4 regions of the Mesorhizobium sp. WSM4906 genome follow, and region 1 is predicted to be linked to each of the others. Evidence: predicted binding sites of a transcription regulator. Region 1 holds the regulator's gene; each other region holds the start of a gene.
The links. Region 1 encodes PhoB, which activates phosphate uptake and scavenging genes when phosphate is short. Its sites were predicted from a motif close to TGTCATNNANCTGTCAT; they were not measured.

Region 1 (3,301 bases):
AGGCGCGGGAGAAGGACGGCCCGGAGCGCGAGGCATACCGCCGGGCGGGCGAGGCGTTGGGCTTCGGCCTCGGCAGCCTGTTCGCGCTGATAGACCCGGCGCCGGTCGCCATGGTCGGCGTCAGCGCCGCCGCTTTCGACCTGATCGAGCCGTCGCTGCGCGAGGCCATCGCCCAGACCGCCGGTGGCCAGCACTCGGAATCGATCTCCTTCGACACTGAGCCGAACGAACTGCCGCTGATCCGCGAGGGCTGCGCCATGCGCGCGCTGACCTTCGTCGACCAGGAGATTTTCGCCCCGGGCGTCCAGGCAAGGGCGGGCGCCGGGAAGAATGTGGCCTGAGCGGCTTTCCGAATCGCCGGAGATTAGCGAAGGCCTTTTGAGCTTTCGTCATTCCAGGGCGGAGCAGGAGCGAAGCTCCGTCGCGAAGACCCTGGAATCCATGCCGTCACCTTGATCGAAATGCGCAGCGGAGCAGAATTCTGCACCGCAGTGCCGCGTCGACGTCACGGAATGGATCCTCGGGTCTGCGCCGCGTCGCTTCGCTCCTTGCTCCGCCCGTGGATGACGAAGCACGAGCGTCTCAGCTACTCACCAACGCATGCGATCCGGTAGCGGACGCGTCAATTCCACGAACGGTGCGCCTAATCCTCGCGGATTGCGTATCCCGCGCCGCGTATGGTGCGGATGACATCGGGCATGCGGCCGTTGTTGACCGCCTTGCGCAGGCGCCCGACATGTACGTCCACGGTGCGCTCGTCGATATAGATCGTCTCGCCCCAGACATTGTCGAGCAACTGGCTGCGCGAGAACACCCGGCCGGGATGCCGCATCATGAACTCGAGCAGCCGGAACTCGGTCGGACCGAGCCTGATCTCGCTCTTCTTGCGGTAGACGCGGTGTGATTCGCGGTCGAGCACGATGTCGCCGACTTTGAGCACGCTGGAAAGCACCTCCGGCTTGGCGCGGCGCAACAGCGCCTTGACCCTGGCCATGAATTCCGGCGTCGAGAACGGCTTGACCAGATAGTCGTCGGCGCCCGTCGAGAGGCCGCGCACCCTGTCGCTTTCCTCGCCGCGCGCCGTCAGCATGATGATCGGCAGCCGTTCGGTCTCGGGCCGCATCCTGAGGCGGCGGCAAAGCTCGATGCCGGAAACCGCCGGCACCATCCAGTCGAGCACCAGGAGATCGGGCACGTTCTCCTGCAGGCGGATCTCGGCTTCGTCGCCGCGGGTGACCACCTCGACCTGATAGCCTTCGGATTCGAGGTTGTAGCGGAGCAGCACCCCCAGCGGCTCCTCGTCCTCCACCACCATGATGCGTGGCGCGATCATTTAGCAGGTACCTTCGTTTGTCAGGCCGCCGGCGCCGACATCGCCGTCTCGTCCTGCTTCGGACGGTTTGCGGGCAATTGGGTGCCGGTCAGCACATAATAGGCATTCTCGGCGATGTTGGTGACGTGGTCGCCGATGCGCTCCAGATTCTTGGCGCAGAACAGGAGATGCGTGCAGGCCGTGATGTTGCGCGGATCCTCCATCATGTAGGTCAGGAGCTCGCGGAAGACGGAGGTGTATTTGACGTCGATGCGCTCGTCGTCGTTCCGGAGCTTGGCGAGCGCCGTGGCGTCGCCCACCGTGTACTCCTCGATCACGCCCTGGACCTGGATCAGCACCAGCTGCGCCATCGAGTCGATGGAGTGCGACAGGTCGCGCGGCGCGGCGCTGACGCCGACGGAGCCGACGCGCTTGGCGATGTTCTTGGCGAGATCGCCGATGCGCTCGAGGTCGCCGGCCATGCGGATCGCGCCGACCACGCTGCGCAGGTCGTCGGCCATCGGCTGGCGCTTGGCGATCAAGGTGATGGCGCGATCGTCGAGCTCGCGCTGGCGCGCGTCCATGATGGCGTCGTCGGAGACCACGCGCTGCGCCAGCGCGTTGTCGGAATTGAGCAGGGCCTTGGTCGACGCGCCGACCATCGAGCCGGCGAGATCGCCCATGTCACGGATAAGCTGGCTGATCTGCCTCAGATCCTCGTCGAAGGAAGCGACCGTATGGGCCATGATTATGTCCTCGTATGAAACTCAGCCGAAGCGGCCGGTGATATAGTCCTGCGTGCGCTTCTCGCGAGGCGAGGTGAAGATCTTCTCCGTCCGGTCGAACTCGACCAGCTCGCCGAGATACATGAACGCCGTCTGCCGCGACACGCGCGCCGCCTGCTGCATGTTGTGGGTGACGATCACGATCGTGTAGTCGGCCTGCAGCTCGTCGATCAGCTCTTCGATCTTGGCGGTCGACAGCGGGTCGAGCGCCGAGGCCGGTTCGTCGAGCAGGATGACCTCCGGCTTCACCGCCACGGTGCGGGCGATGCAAAGCCGCTGCTGCTGACCGCCGGACAGGCTCTGGCCGCTGGCGTTGAGCTTGTCCTTGACCTCGCTCCAGAGCGCCGCGCGCTTCAGCGCCGACTCGACCCGGTTGTCCATCTCGGCCTTGCTGATCTTCTCGTACAGCCTGACGCCGAAGGCGATGTTCTCGTAGATCGACATCGGGAACGGCGTCGGCTTCTGGAACACCATGCCGATCTTGGTCCTGAGCAGGTTGAGGTCCTGCGAGCGGTCGAGGATGTTCTTGCCGTCGAGCAGCACCTGGCCTTCCGCGCTCTGCTTCGGGTAGAGCTCGTAGATGCGGTTCAGCACGCGCAGCAGAGTCGATTTCCCGCAGCCCGACGGCCCGATGAAGGCGGTGACGCTGCGCTCGGGCAGCGACAGGTTGATGTCCTTCAGCGCCTTCGACTGGCCATAGTAGAAGTTGAGGTTCTTGACCTCGATCTTGGCCTTCTCGACGGCCGTGTCGGCTACGTTAAGGTCGGTGGACAACATCGGTTTCATCTGTCCTCTCTGCGTCCGGTAAGGCTGCGGGCGAAGATGCTCAGCCCGAGAACCGTCAGGGTTATTATGAGTGCGCCCGTCCAGGCCAGCTGCTGCCATTCCTCATAGGGGCTGAGCGCAAACTGGAAGATGGTCACCGGCAGGCTGGCCATCGGCGCGTTGAGATTGCTCGACCAGAACTGGTTGTTGAGAGCGGTGAAGAGCAGCGGCGCCGTCTCGCCGGAAATGCGGGCGATCGCCAGCAATATGCCGGTGACGATGCCGGAAAGCGCCGCGCGATAGGCGACCGAGCGGATCACCACCCAGCGCGGCGCGCCGATGGCGGTGCCGGCTTCGCGCAAAGCGTTGGGCACAAGGTTGAGCATGTCTTCGGTGGTGCGCACCACGACGGGGATCACCAGGATCGACAGCGCGACGG
Region 2 (3,301 bases), 320 kb from region 1:
TTCATGGGCAAGGATCGCGGAGACGCGCGGCATGGCTTCCGCTTCGGCCGAGCGCTGCGCGGGCGTCTCGACTTCGGCGCCGGCGGCAAGCTCCGGATCGAGCAGCCGGTGCGTGTAATCGAAGGTCGGGCCGAGTACCTGGCCGCCGGGCAGGTCCTTGTAAGTGGCCGACACGCGCCGCTCGATCTGCATGGCGCCGGTGTCGACCGGGTTGGTGTAGCCGAAGCGCGGCAGCGTGGTGCGGTAGGCGCGCACCAGGAAGATCGCCTCGATCATGTCGCCCCGCGCCTGGACGACGGCCAAAGCCGCGAGCTCGCGGTCGTAGAGCGAGCCTTCGCTCATCACCCGGTCGACGCCGAGCGCAAGCTGCTCGACGATCTGATCGAGACGCAGGGCCGGCACCGAGCGGTCGCCGCGGCGGCGATCGGCAAGCAGGCGATGGGCGTTGGCGATTGCGGCCTCGCCGCCTTTCACCGCGACATACATGTCATGCCTCCATCGTCTTGATGCGGGTGGTGCGCGGCAGGCAAGCGAGGTGGCCGGGCGCCGCCAGGATGATGTCGACGCCGCGCGGGAAACGCTGGTTGTTCTGCTTCCACTGCTCGACGAAATGGCGCGGCATGCCAGTCGGCGCGGTCATCGCCGTCTTCTCGATGCCGGGGCCTTCGAGCAGCAGCGACGGACCGGAAGCGAGATCGTCGACCAAAAGGATCAACGTCGTTGAGCGGTCGGGATATTCCTGCGTGCCCTGCGAGAAACCGTCGAGCGCCGCCATCTCCGCCGGGTTGGCTACCAAAGCGAAATGCGCGTCGGCAGGCGTGTTGGCCAACGGCGCCCCGGTGTGGAAACCGAGCCAGGCCTTCACGGACGCTTCGGCCTGCAGCCGCGGATCGATCCAGATCGGCGTGTCGTTGTCGCATAGCGACAGCGCCACGGCGCCGGCAGTTTTAGACAGCGGCGCCGGCGGATGGGCAAGCGCCGGCAGCGCCTGGACGCTGCCCGGGCGCGCCATGGCGTCCATGATGGCGCGGAATACGACTTGAGCGTTGAAGACGGGATCGGCGAAGCCGCCTTCGATCGATTGCGTGGCGATATCCATCAGTCCTCTCCGCGCACCATGGTGAAGAAATCGACTTTCGTGGCCGCCGTCTCGACACGCCGTTTCTCGCGCGCCGCATCGAGCGCAGCGCGCAACGGCGCGACCAGCTTGGTCTCGACCGCCTCGCGATGAACGGGGTCCTGCCAGAGCGCGTCGGCGATCGCTGCGAGCCTGGCTTTGCCCTTGTCGCGGCCGAGCGCATAGGAATGGCCGACCTGTCCGGAGGGCAGCCGCACCGTTGCGCGGGTGACGGTCGCCTCGCCGACATTGAAGGGCGCGCCGCCGCCGCCAATCCTGCCACGCACCGTCACCAATCCGGTTTCCGGGCCGCGCAGCAGTTCGGCCTCCAAGGGCAGGCCGGAGCCGTTCCAAAGACGCGCGATCTCTTCGGGCGCTGCGTGCGCCAGCGTCGCCATAACGGCTTTTCGCTCGGCCTGCTCGCGCGCTTCCTGTCCTCGCATCGCTTCACTCCTCGCATGGAATGGATTTGTCTATTGATATAGACAACCATACAAATTATACTCATCACGTAACCGGAGTCCATGACGCGTGGATGACAAGGGGCGCAAAAGTTAGGGGCAAGACGTTGGGGGCGGGGAAATGACTGGGCTGGCGAGCAGCATCGAAAGGCGCAACGGCGTGTCGCTGTGGCGGCAGATCGCCGACAGGATTCTGCAGGGGATCGCCAATGGCGATTTCGTCGAGAATGCGGCGCTGCCGCCCGAGGTCGCCTTGGCCGAGCGCTACGGCGTCAACCGCCATACGGTGCGCAGCGCCATTGCCGCGCTGGTGCAGGAAGGCGTGCTAAGGGCCGAGCAGGGGCGCGGCACCTTCGTTTTGTCGCGCAAGCGCCTGTCCTATCCGATCGGCGCGCGGACTCGCTTTTCGACCGGTCTGCAAGGGCAGACGAGCGAGCGGCACATCGCGCTGTTGTCGTCATCGACCGAGCCGGCCAACCGCCGCATCGCCGAAGCGCTGGCCATCGCCAGGGGGGCGGCCGTGATCCGTCTGGAGACGCGCGGCGAGGCCGACGGGCATGCGGTGTCGCGCGCGACGACCTGGTTCGATGCCAAGCGCTTCGCCGGCATCGAGGCCGCTATGGCCGAGACGGGATCGATCACGGCCTCGCTGAAGCGCTTCGGCATCAACGATTATCTGAGGCACTCGACGGTACTGTCGGCGCGCCATGCCGACGCCGACGACCTTGCCGATCTCGATCTGCAGCCGGGCGCCATCGTGCTTGTCACGGTTGCCATCAATGTGACGCTCGACGGCCAGCCTATCCAGTTCGCGGAGTCGCGGTTTCCCGCGGAGCGGGTGGAGTTGAGGCTGTCGGCGTTGTAGCTGGCCTTGTCCGAGACCGTGACTTGATCTGACTCGCACTGATGTCAGACCAACTCCGGTCGCTACTTGTCAGCGGCCTGGCGTTTGAGGACCGCCTTCCCCCACTCCGTCGCCGCTTCGCGGCGCCACCTCTCCCCCTCCGGAGGGAGAGGAAAAGAGTCCGCTGGCGGCGGGAGAAGGAGGGAGCCTGGTTGAGGAGCGTTGGCTGCAAGGCTCGCGCCTTTCCTCTCCCCCGTCGATCGGGGGAGAGGTGTCGAGCGCAGCTCGACGGAGTGGGGGTCGACCAGCGCGGCGCGCCGTCAATTCGGGCCGGGTTCACCGCCCGTCATGTTACGACCCGACCTCGATAACCGCCTTGATCAGCCCCGACTTCTCATGCGCCCATCGCGCGAGATCGCGTGGCGTGCCGGCAAGGGTCGTGCGATGGGTGACGAGCTTGGCGAGCGGTACCGCGCCGTCGCGGATCGAGGCGGCGACGTGGTCGAAATCGGCATGCAAAGCGTTGCGGCTGCCGACCAGCGTCATCTCGCGTTTATGGAATTCGGGGTCGGAGAAGGTGATGTCGTCCTTGACGACGCTGACCAGCACCAGCGTGCCGCCATGCGCGACATGGGCGAAGGCCGATTGCACCGATTGCGTGTTGCCGGTGGCGTCGAACACAAGGTCGAAACCTTCACCGCCGGTCGCCTGACGCACCAGTTCGGTCGCCTGCGCCTTGGAGCCGTCGAGTGCCGCAAAGCCGAGCTCGCTTTGGGCGAAGCCGAGCCGCTCGGTGCTCATGTCGAGCAGGCTGACGTCGAGCCCGGCGATCCGGGCAAACAGCGCCGTGCCGAGGCCGATCGGCCCGGCGCCGATGAC
Region 3 (3,301 bases), 2.8 Mb from region 1:
CAGGCCCTTTCTCCCCGTCACTATACGGGGAGAAATGCCCGGCAGGGCAATGAGGGGCGGCGCTACCGATCCAGTTATTTTGCCGACAATACGACCGACTGCAGCGATTTACCGACTTCAATTTTCGAGGTGGGCGCCGCCCCCTCATCCGCCATTCGGGCACCTTCTCCCCGTGAACGGGGAGAAGGCAATACGCCTCAATACTTCGCCGGTACATAAAGCTCGCGCGGCAGCACCTGGCGCTCGTAGGACGGGTTGAAGACACGCTCCGGCAGCGTGATCTCCTCATGCGGCACGTCCTCATAGGGCATCTGCTGCAGCAGATGGTCGATGCAGTTCAGCCGCGCCCGCTTCTTGTCGTTGCCTTCGACGATGAACCAGGGCGCCTCCTTGATGTTGGTGCGGGCGAAGGTCTCTTCCTTGGCCTTGGTGTACTGCTCCCAGCGCACGCGCGACTGCAGGTCCATCGGCGACAGCTTCCACTGCTTCATCGGATCGTGGATGCGCATCAGGAAGCGCATCTGCTGCTCCTCGTCGGTGATCGAGAACCAGTATTTCACCAGCGTGATGCCGGAGCGCACAAGCATGCGTTCGAATTCCGGCACGTCGCGGAAGAATTCCTCCACCTGCTCGGGATTGGCAAAGCCCATCACGCGCTCGACGCCGGAGCGGTTGTACCAGGAACGATCGAATAGCACGATCTCGCCGCCCGCCGGCAGATGCGGCACGTAGCGCTGGAAATACCATTGCGACTTCTCGCGCTCGGTCGGCGCCGGCAGCGCCACGACGCGGCAGATGCGCGGGTTGAGGCGCTGGGTGATACGCTTGATGACGCCGCCCTTACCGGCGGAGTCGCGGCCCTCGAAAATCACCACCAGCTTCTTCTTGTGGTAGGCGACCCAGGACTGCAGCTTGATCAGTTCCGACTGCAGCCGCAGCAGCTCGCGGAAATAGGTCATCCGCTCGATGGAGGGCGGATGCGACTTCTTGTAGATCCTGGCGATCTCGAGCGAGAGCGCGGGCTCGGAAATCTCCAGCTCATAGTCCTCGTCGAGCGTGTCCTCGAGCTCGGCTTCCAGCCAGTCCTTGGCTCCGGAATTCGTTTTGAGTTCGTTCATCGCGCAGCTCCTGCCTGCCAGCCACTTTCGCCTCGGATGCGTTCCGGCCCGGGAAACGCAACTCCGTAAGCCGACTGAGATACAGATGCGCAATGACGGTTTTATTGCAAGCGCGGACCAGCATACTGGACTAGCTGATATGTGATCGGCCCGTATCGATGGCGGGGCGACAAGCCGCCGGAATTGTCCTACAAATACCCTCCGCCTCTTTCCGGCGCCCGCCACGTCGCGCCTTTTCAAAACAAATCGCGAGGACCTGACATGGAATACCGCACGCTTGGCCGTTCCGGCCTCAAGGTTTCGACACTGACGCTTGGCACGATGACCTTCGGCGGCACAGGCCCGTTCGCCGCCGTCGGCAATTCCGATCTTTCGGAGGCCAGGCGCATCATCGACACCTGCATCGATGCCGGCATCAACCTCATCGACACCGCCAACGTCTATTCGAGCGGCCTGTCGGAGGAGATCGTCGGCGAGGCGCTTGGCGGCAAGCGTAAGAACGATGTGCTCATCGCCTCCAAGGCGCGCATGCGGATCGGCAGCGGCCCCAACGACGAAGGCCTGTCGCGCCATCACCTGATCCGCGAATGCGAAAGAAGCCTGAAGCGGCTCAAGACCGATGTCATCGACATCTATTTCCTGCATGAGTGGGACGGCGTCACGCCGCTGGAGGAGACGATCGCCGCGCTCGACACCTTGGTCGGCCAGGGCAAGGTCCGTTATGTCGGCTGCTCCAACTATTCCGGCTGGCAGGTGATGAAGGCGCTCTCGATCAGCGACAGCCATCATCAGCCACGCTTCGTCACCCAGCAGATCCACTACACGCTGGAAGCGCGCGAGGCGGAGTACGAGTTGCTGCCGATCTCGGTCGACCAGGGCCTTGGCGTGCTGGTGTGGAGCCCGCTGGCCGGCGGCCTGCTTTCCGGCAAATACCGCCGCGATAGCCCGACGGCGCGCCAGCTTGGCGGCTGGTCGGAGCCGCCGATCCGCGACGAGGACAGGCTGTGGCGCATCGTCGACGTGCTGGTCGAGATCGGCAAGGCGCGCGGTGTTTCGGCGGCCCAGATGGCGCTTGCCTGGCTGCTCGGCCGCCCGGCCGTTTCTTCGCTGGTGATCGGCGCCCGCAACGAAACCCAGCTGAAGGACAATCTTGCCGCGGCAAGCCTGACGCTGTCGTTGGATGAGCGCTTGCGGCTCGACGCCGTCAGCCGGCCACCGGTGCTTTACCCATACTGGCACCAGCAGTTCACCGCCAAGGACCGGTTCGGCCCGGCCGACCTGGTGCTTGATCGCAGTGTCATCTGAGAACCGTCAACCTGTGATGTAGCGCCAGACTTCCGGATCGGGTTCGATCTGGCCGCTCAGCACGAAATATTTGTAGAGGACGAGCAGCGAGACCGCCCGCTCGTCCTTTTCGTTGCTGAACCGGCGGCAGTAAGCGTTTGCCGCCGTTATGATGCGTTGGGCTTCCGCCGGACGCTTTTCGAAATAGGCGATCTTGTCGGCGGCATCCGAAAAATCCGGCGCCAGCGGCACGTAGTGGACATTGGCCTCGAGCTCAGCTTCGGCGAACCATGTCTCGTAGGTCGGAGGCGGCATCAGGCAGAGCGAATTCGAGCTCATGATCCATTTCAGGTTCGTCGCCACGTCGTTGCCTTCGAGCGAGACGATGTAGCGGAACTGCAGCTGCTGCGGGATCGTGAGGTAGGGCTTGCGGTAGTTCTCCGGCGCGCTCGGCTTGGGCGAGCCCGCATCGCAAACCGGCAGACCGCGCACGGCATCGACGAACCGCTTGCGGATCGGATTGTTGAGATCGCCGCGCCAGACCGCCATCGGGCGCTTGTCGGCGAAGGACAAGCTGTCGCGGGGAAACCGGAAATGACGGAACTTGTCGAGCTTCATGATCACGGCGTTGCCGTTGTCGTCACGGATCGGCCGATCCTTGACGATCGCCGGCATCCTGGGCACGTTGACGACATCGCCAAACTCGAGATCGATGAGCAGGCCGCGATCGAAGTAGCGCGCGAACTCCTTCAGATCGTAATAATACATGCTGCCGAACTTGGGTATTTGACCGGCCGGCACGGCCGCCGCGCTCGGCACGAAGCTATGGTCGAGCCTATTGTAGTAGTTGACCCGATCGCGGACCGTTTTGCCGGAGAGCTTCGCCTGCCGCAGGCGGC
Region 4 (3,301 bases), 2.3 Mb from region 1:
CTCTGCGGTGAGCTTGCCTTGCCCGTGAACCAGCGGCAGCCAGCTCATCGAGCCGTCGGCATCGAAATGCGCCGCCGAAAGCACGCCATCGTCGAGGAGATCCCTGCCGGAGGCGGGATTGGCAGGGTCGTAGGGCTTGGCGGAGACGAAGCGGTACATGTACTCGAAATAGTCGTCATCACCCATGTAGACGACGATACGGCCGTCCTTGTTGCGCACGACGGTGGAGGCCTCGTGCGACATGCGGCCGAGCGCGGTGCGTTTCACCGGCTTCGACTGCGGATCATAGGGGTCGATCTCGACAACCCAGTCGAAGCGATTCGGCTCATTCGGCTCCTTGTCGATGTCGAAGCGGTCGTGGAACCGGCCGCGGCCGTAGATGTCGGAGCCGTCAAAGCCGTAGCGGTCGAGTATGTCGGCGGTCGGCGCCTTCTTCGGGTTGCCGCCGAAGAGATCGGAAACGCCTTCCTCGCAGGTCAGAACCGTGCCCCAGGGCGTGACGCCGCCGCTGCAATTGTAGCTGGTGCCGAGTACCTTGCTACCGGTCGCGTCGGCCGAAGTCCGCATCAGCGCATGGCCGGCGACGGGACCGGAGACTGCCATCTCGGTGTTGGCGGTGATGCGGCGGTTGAGCGGACTATCCTCGACGGTCTGCCACTTGCCGTCCTTCAGCATCACCTCGACGATCGAATGGCCCATGGCCACGAGGCCGAGGTCGACCTGTTCCTTCGTCATCGCCTTGCCGGCACCGTCCTCGGTCATGCCGGGGAACATGACGTTCGGCGAGATGTACTCGTTGTTGACGCAGAGCAGGCCGTGGTCGGAATTCACCGAACCCTTGGGCAGCGGCATGAAGGCGATGTAATCGCAATTGTAGCCGAAGCGCTTCTCCTGCTCTTCCGCCGCGACCTTGTTGCCGTCGAATTCGCCCAGGCCGGCCGCGAGCGGGTCGCCCCAGCGCGCGACGATGGTCGTCTCATAGCCTTCGGCGGCGGCGTGGTTCTTGTCGTAGACCCGCTTCAGCTCCGGAAAGCCGAGCGTGGAAAGGGCGGCAGCGGCATGTGTTTCGCCGGCAAACAAGGAGCCGACGAAGCTGCCGCCGGCAACCAGCGCGCTGGAGGCAAGGCCGCCTCTCAGCAGCTCGCGGCGCGAGACGCGCGCTGCAATGACGTCGCGAATAACAGGGGAGGGTGAAGACGGAGAGTTGGCCATCGTGTCTGCCTCTCGGAGTGGAATGTTGACGACACGCGCTGCCTAGGCCGCTTCGGCAACATCCGGATGACATGAGAACGGCGGAACGCAGACGGCAGGGACGCCGCTGCTATCTCCTGGTGCAGGTCGAAGCGGTGAAGGCGCCGTCCTGCTGCTTCATGATGATGTCGAAGGAGGGGGCGTTCGGATCGTCCAGCGTGGCCTGCGTAAGCGAAATAGAGTTACCGCCGCTGGTATAGCCGCCGAGCGGACCGAGCCAGCTGATCTCGCCATTGGCGTCCATCTGGTAGTTGTAGGTTCCCGAGGTGCCGAAGGTCACGGGGCCGCTATAGACATTGCCCTTGATGGTGATGTCGCCAAGGTTGAGGAACAGGCCGAGCAGATAGACCTCGCAGTGATAGACGCCGTCCGGCAGCTTGCCTTCGGCGAAGTCGGCATGGGCGCTGCCGGCGGCGGATATCAAAAGCAGGAAACTCAGGAAAAAGCGGAAGGCCATGACGTCGCTCGGTTGCGCGGCGACCTTGCCCCATTTTGCCGGCGCCCCGCAACAGGCGCGGGCCTGGTTTTCATCCGGTCAGATTAAAGTTTAGGCATTTTTATCATTTGGGCAAAATCTGGGCAGCATTGCGTAAACTTTTCTCAACCTTCGCGCGCTGCAGGAAACACGAAAGTTCGACGGCTACAAGATAACCGGCTGTAAACGCTTCGCTATTTCACTATTTGCCACCGCGCTTCCGCGTCTGGCACGTCGCTTGCAACGAAATGTGGCGATGCAAAAACAACCAGCGTGGGAGCGTGGAACATGAGGGGTAATTTTTCGACAATAACAAAAATGTTTTCGGCCGGCTTGATCGCTGCCGGCCTGTCAATGTCGGCGCCCGCGAAGGCCGCTGAGGACACCATCAAGGTCGGCATTCTCCATTCGCTGTCGGGGACCATGGCGATTTCGGAGACGACGCTGAAGGACGTCATGCTGATGCTGATCGAGGAACAGAATGCCAAGGGCGGCCTGCTCGGCAAGAAGCTCGAGGCGGTCGTCGTCGATCCGGCGTCCAACTGGCCGCTCTTCGCCGAAAAAGCGCGCGAGCTGATTTCGAAGGACAAGGTGGCGGCGGTGTTCGGCTGCTGGACGTCGGTGTCGCGCAAGTCGGTGCTGCCGGTGTTTTCCGAGCTCGACAACATCCTGTTCTACCCCGTCCAATATGAGGGCGAGGAGAGCGAGCGCAACGTCTTCTACACGGGCGCGGCGCCGAACCAGCAGGCCATTCCGGCCGTCGACTACCTGATGAGCGCCGATGGCGGCTCGGTGAAGCGCTGGGTGCTCGAAGGCACCGACTACGTCTATCCGCGCACCACCAACAAGATCCTCGAGGCGTATCTCAAGTCCAAGGGCGTGCCGGCCGAGGACATCATGGTCAACTACACGCCGTTCGGTTTCTCCGACTGGCAGACCGAGGTCTCGGCGATCAAGAAATTCGGCTCTGCCGGCAAGAAGACGGCGGTCGTCTCGACGGTCAATGGCGACGCCAACGTGCCGTTCTACAAGGAGCTCGGCAACCAGGGCATCAAGGCCGAAGACATTCCGGTCATGGCCTTCTCGGTCGGCGAGGAAGAACTGGCCGGTCTCGACACCGGACCTTTGGTCGGCCATCTCGCCGCCTGGAACTACTTTGAAAGCGTCGACACGCCCGAGAACAAGAAGTTCATCGACGACTGGCACAAGTTCATCAAGAACGACAAGCGCACCACCAACGACCCGATGGAAGCCCACTACATCGGCTTCAACATGTGGGTGAAGGCGGTGGAGAAGGCCGGCACCACCGATCCGGACAAGGTCATCGACGCCATGGTCGGCGTGTCGGTGCCGAATCTCACCGGCGGCTATTCGACCATGATGCCGAACCACCACATCACCAAGCCGGTGCTGATCGGCGAGATCCAGGCCGACGGCCAGTTCGAGACCGTCTCGCAAACACCCGGCCTCGTCATGGGCGACGAATGGTCCGACTACCTGCCGGACTCCAAAGACCTGATCTCGGATTGGCGCGCCCCGCTCAGCTGCGGCAACTTCAACGTCGCCACCGGCAAG

Region 2: phnF (phosphonate metabolism transcriptional regulator PhnF) is a predicted target of PhoB. The motif match lies at 1,642-1,658, and genes of this name have one in related genera.
Region 3: ppk2 (polyphosphate kinase 2) is a predicted target of PhoB. The motif match lies at 1,211-1,227, and genes of this name have one in related genera.
Region 4: QAZ22_RS19870 (PhoX family phosphatase) is a predicted target of PhoB. The motif match lies at 1,268-1,284, and genes of this name have one in related genera.

Annotation. Positions count from the first base shown of each region.
Region 1 is NZ_CP121355.1:1,826,296-1,829,596, reverse strand. Features, by position in the region: gene QAZ22_RS08650 (ROK family transcriptional regulator) at 1-341, shown strand, start outside; gene phoB (phosphate regulon transcriptional regulator PhoB) at 644-1,333, opposite strand; gene phoU (phosphate signaling complex protein PhoU) at 1,354-2,061, opposite strand; gene pstB (phosphate ABC transporter ATP-binding protein PstB) at 2,080-2,883, opposite strand; gene pstA (phosphate ABC transporter permease PstA) at 2,880-3,301, opposite strand, start outside.
Region 2 is NZ_CP121355.1:2,141,634-2,144,934, forward strand. Features, by position in the region: gene QAZ22_RS10170 (carbon-phosphorus lyase complex subunit PhnI) at 1-486, opposite strand, end outside; gene phnH (phosphonate C-P lyase system protein PhnH) at 488-1,099, opposite strand; gene phnG (phosphonate C-P lyase system protein PhnG) at 1,099-1,560, opposite strand; gene phnF (phosphonate metabolism transcriptional regulator PhnF) at 1,700-2,443, shown strand; gene QAZ22_RS10190 (zinc-binding alcohol dehydrogenase family protein) at 2,774-3,301, opposite strand, start outside.
Region 3 is NZ_CP121355.1:4,621,522-4,624,822, forward strand. Features, by position in the region: gene ppk2 (polyphosphate kinase 2) at 198-1,118, opposite strand; gene QAZ22_RS22215 (aldo/keto reductase) at 1,380-2,423, shown strand; gene QAZ22_RS22220 (glycosyl transferase family 90) at 2,430-3,301, opposite strand, start outside.
Region 4 is NZ_CP121355.1:4,167,097-4,170,397, forward strand. Features, by position in the region: gene QAZ22_RS19870 (PhoX family phosphatase) at 1-1,212, opposite strand, end outside; gene QAZ22_RS19875 (hypothetical protein) at 1,322-1,708, opposite strand; gene urtA (urea ABC transporter substrate-binding protein) at 2,015-3,301, shown strand, end outside.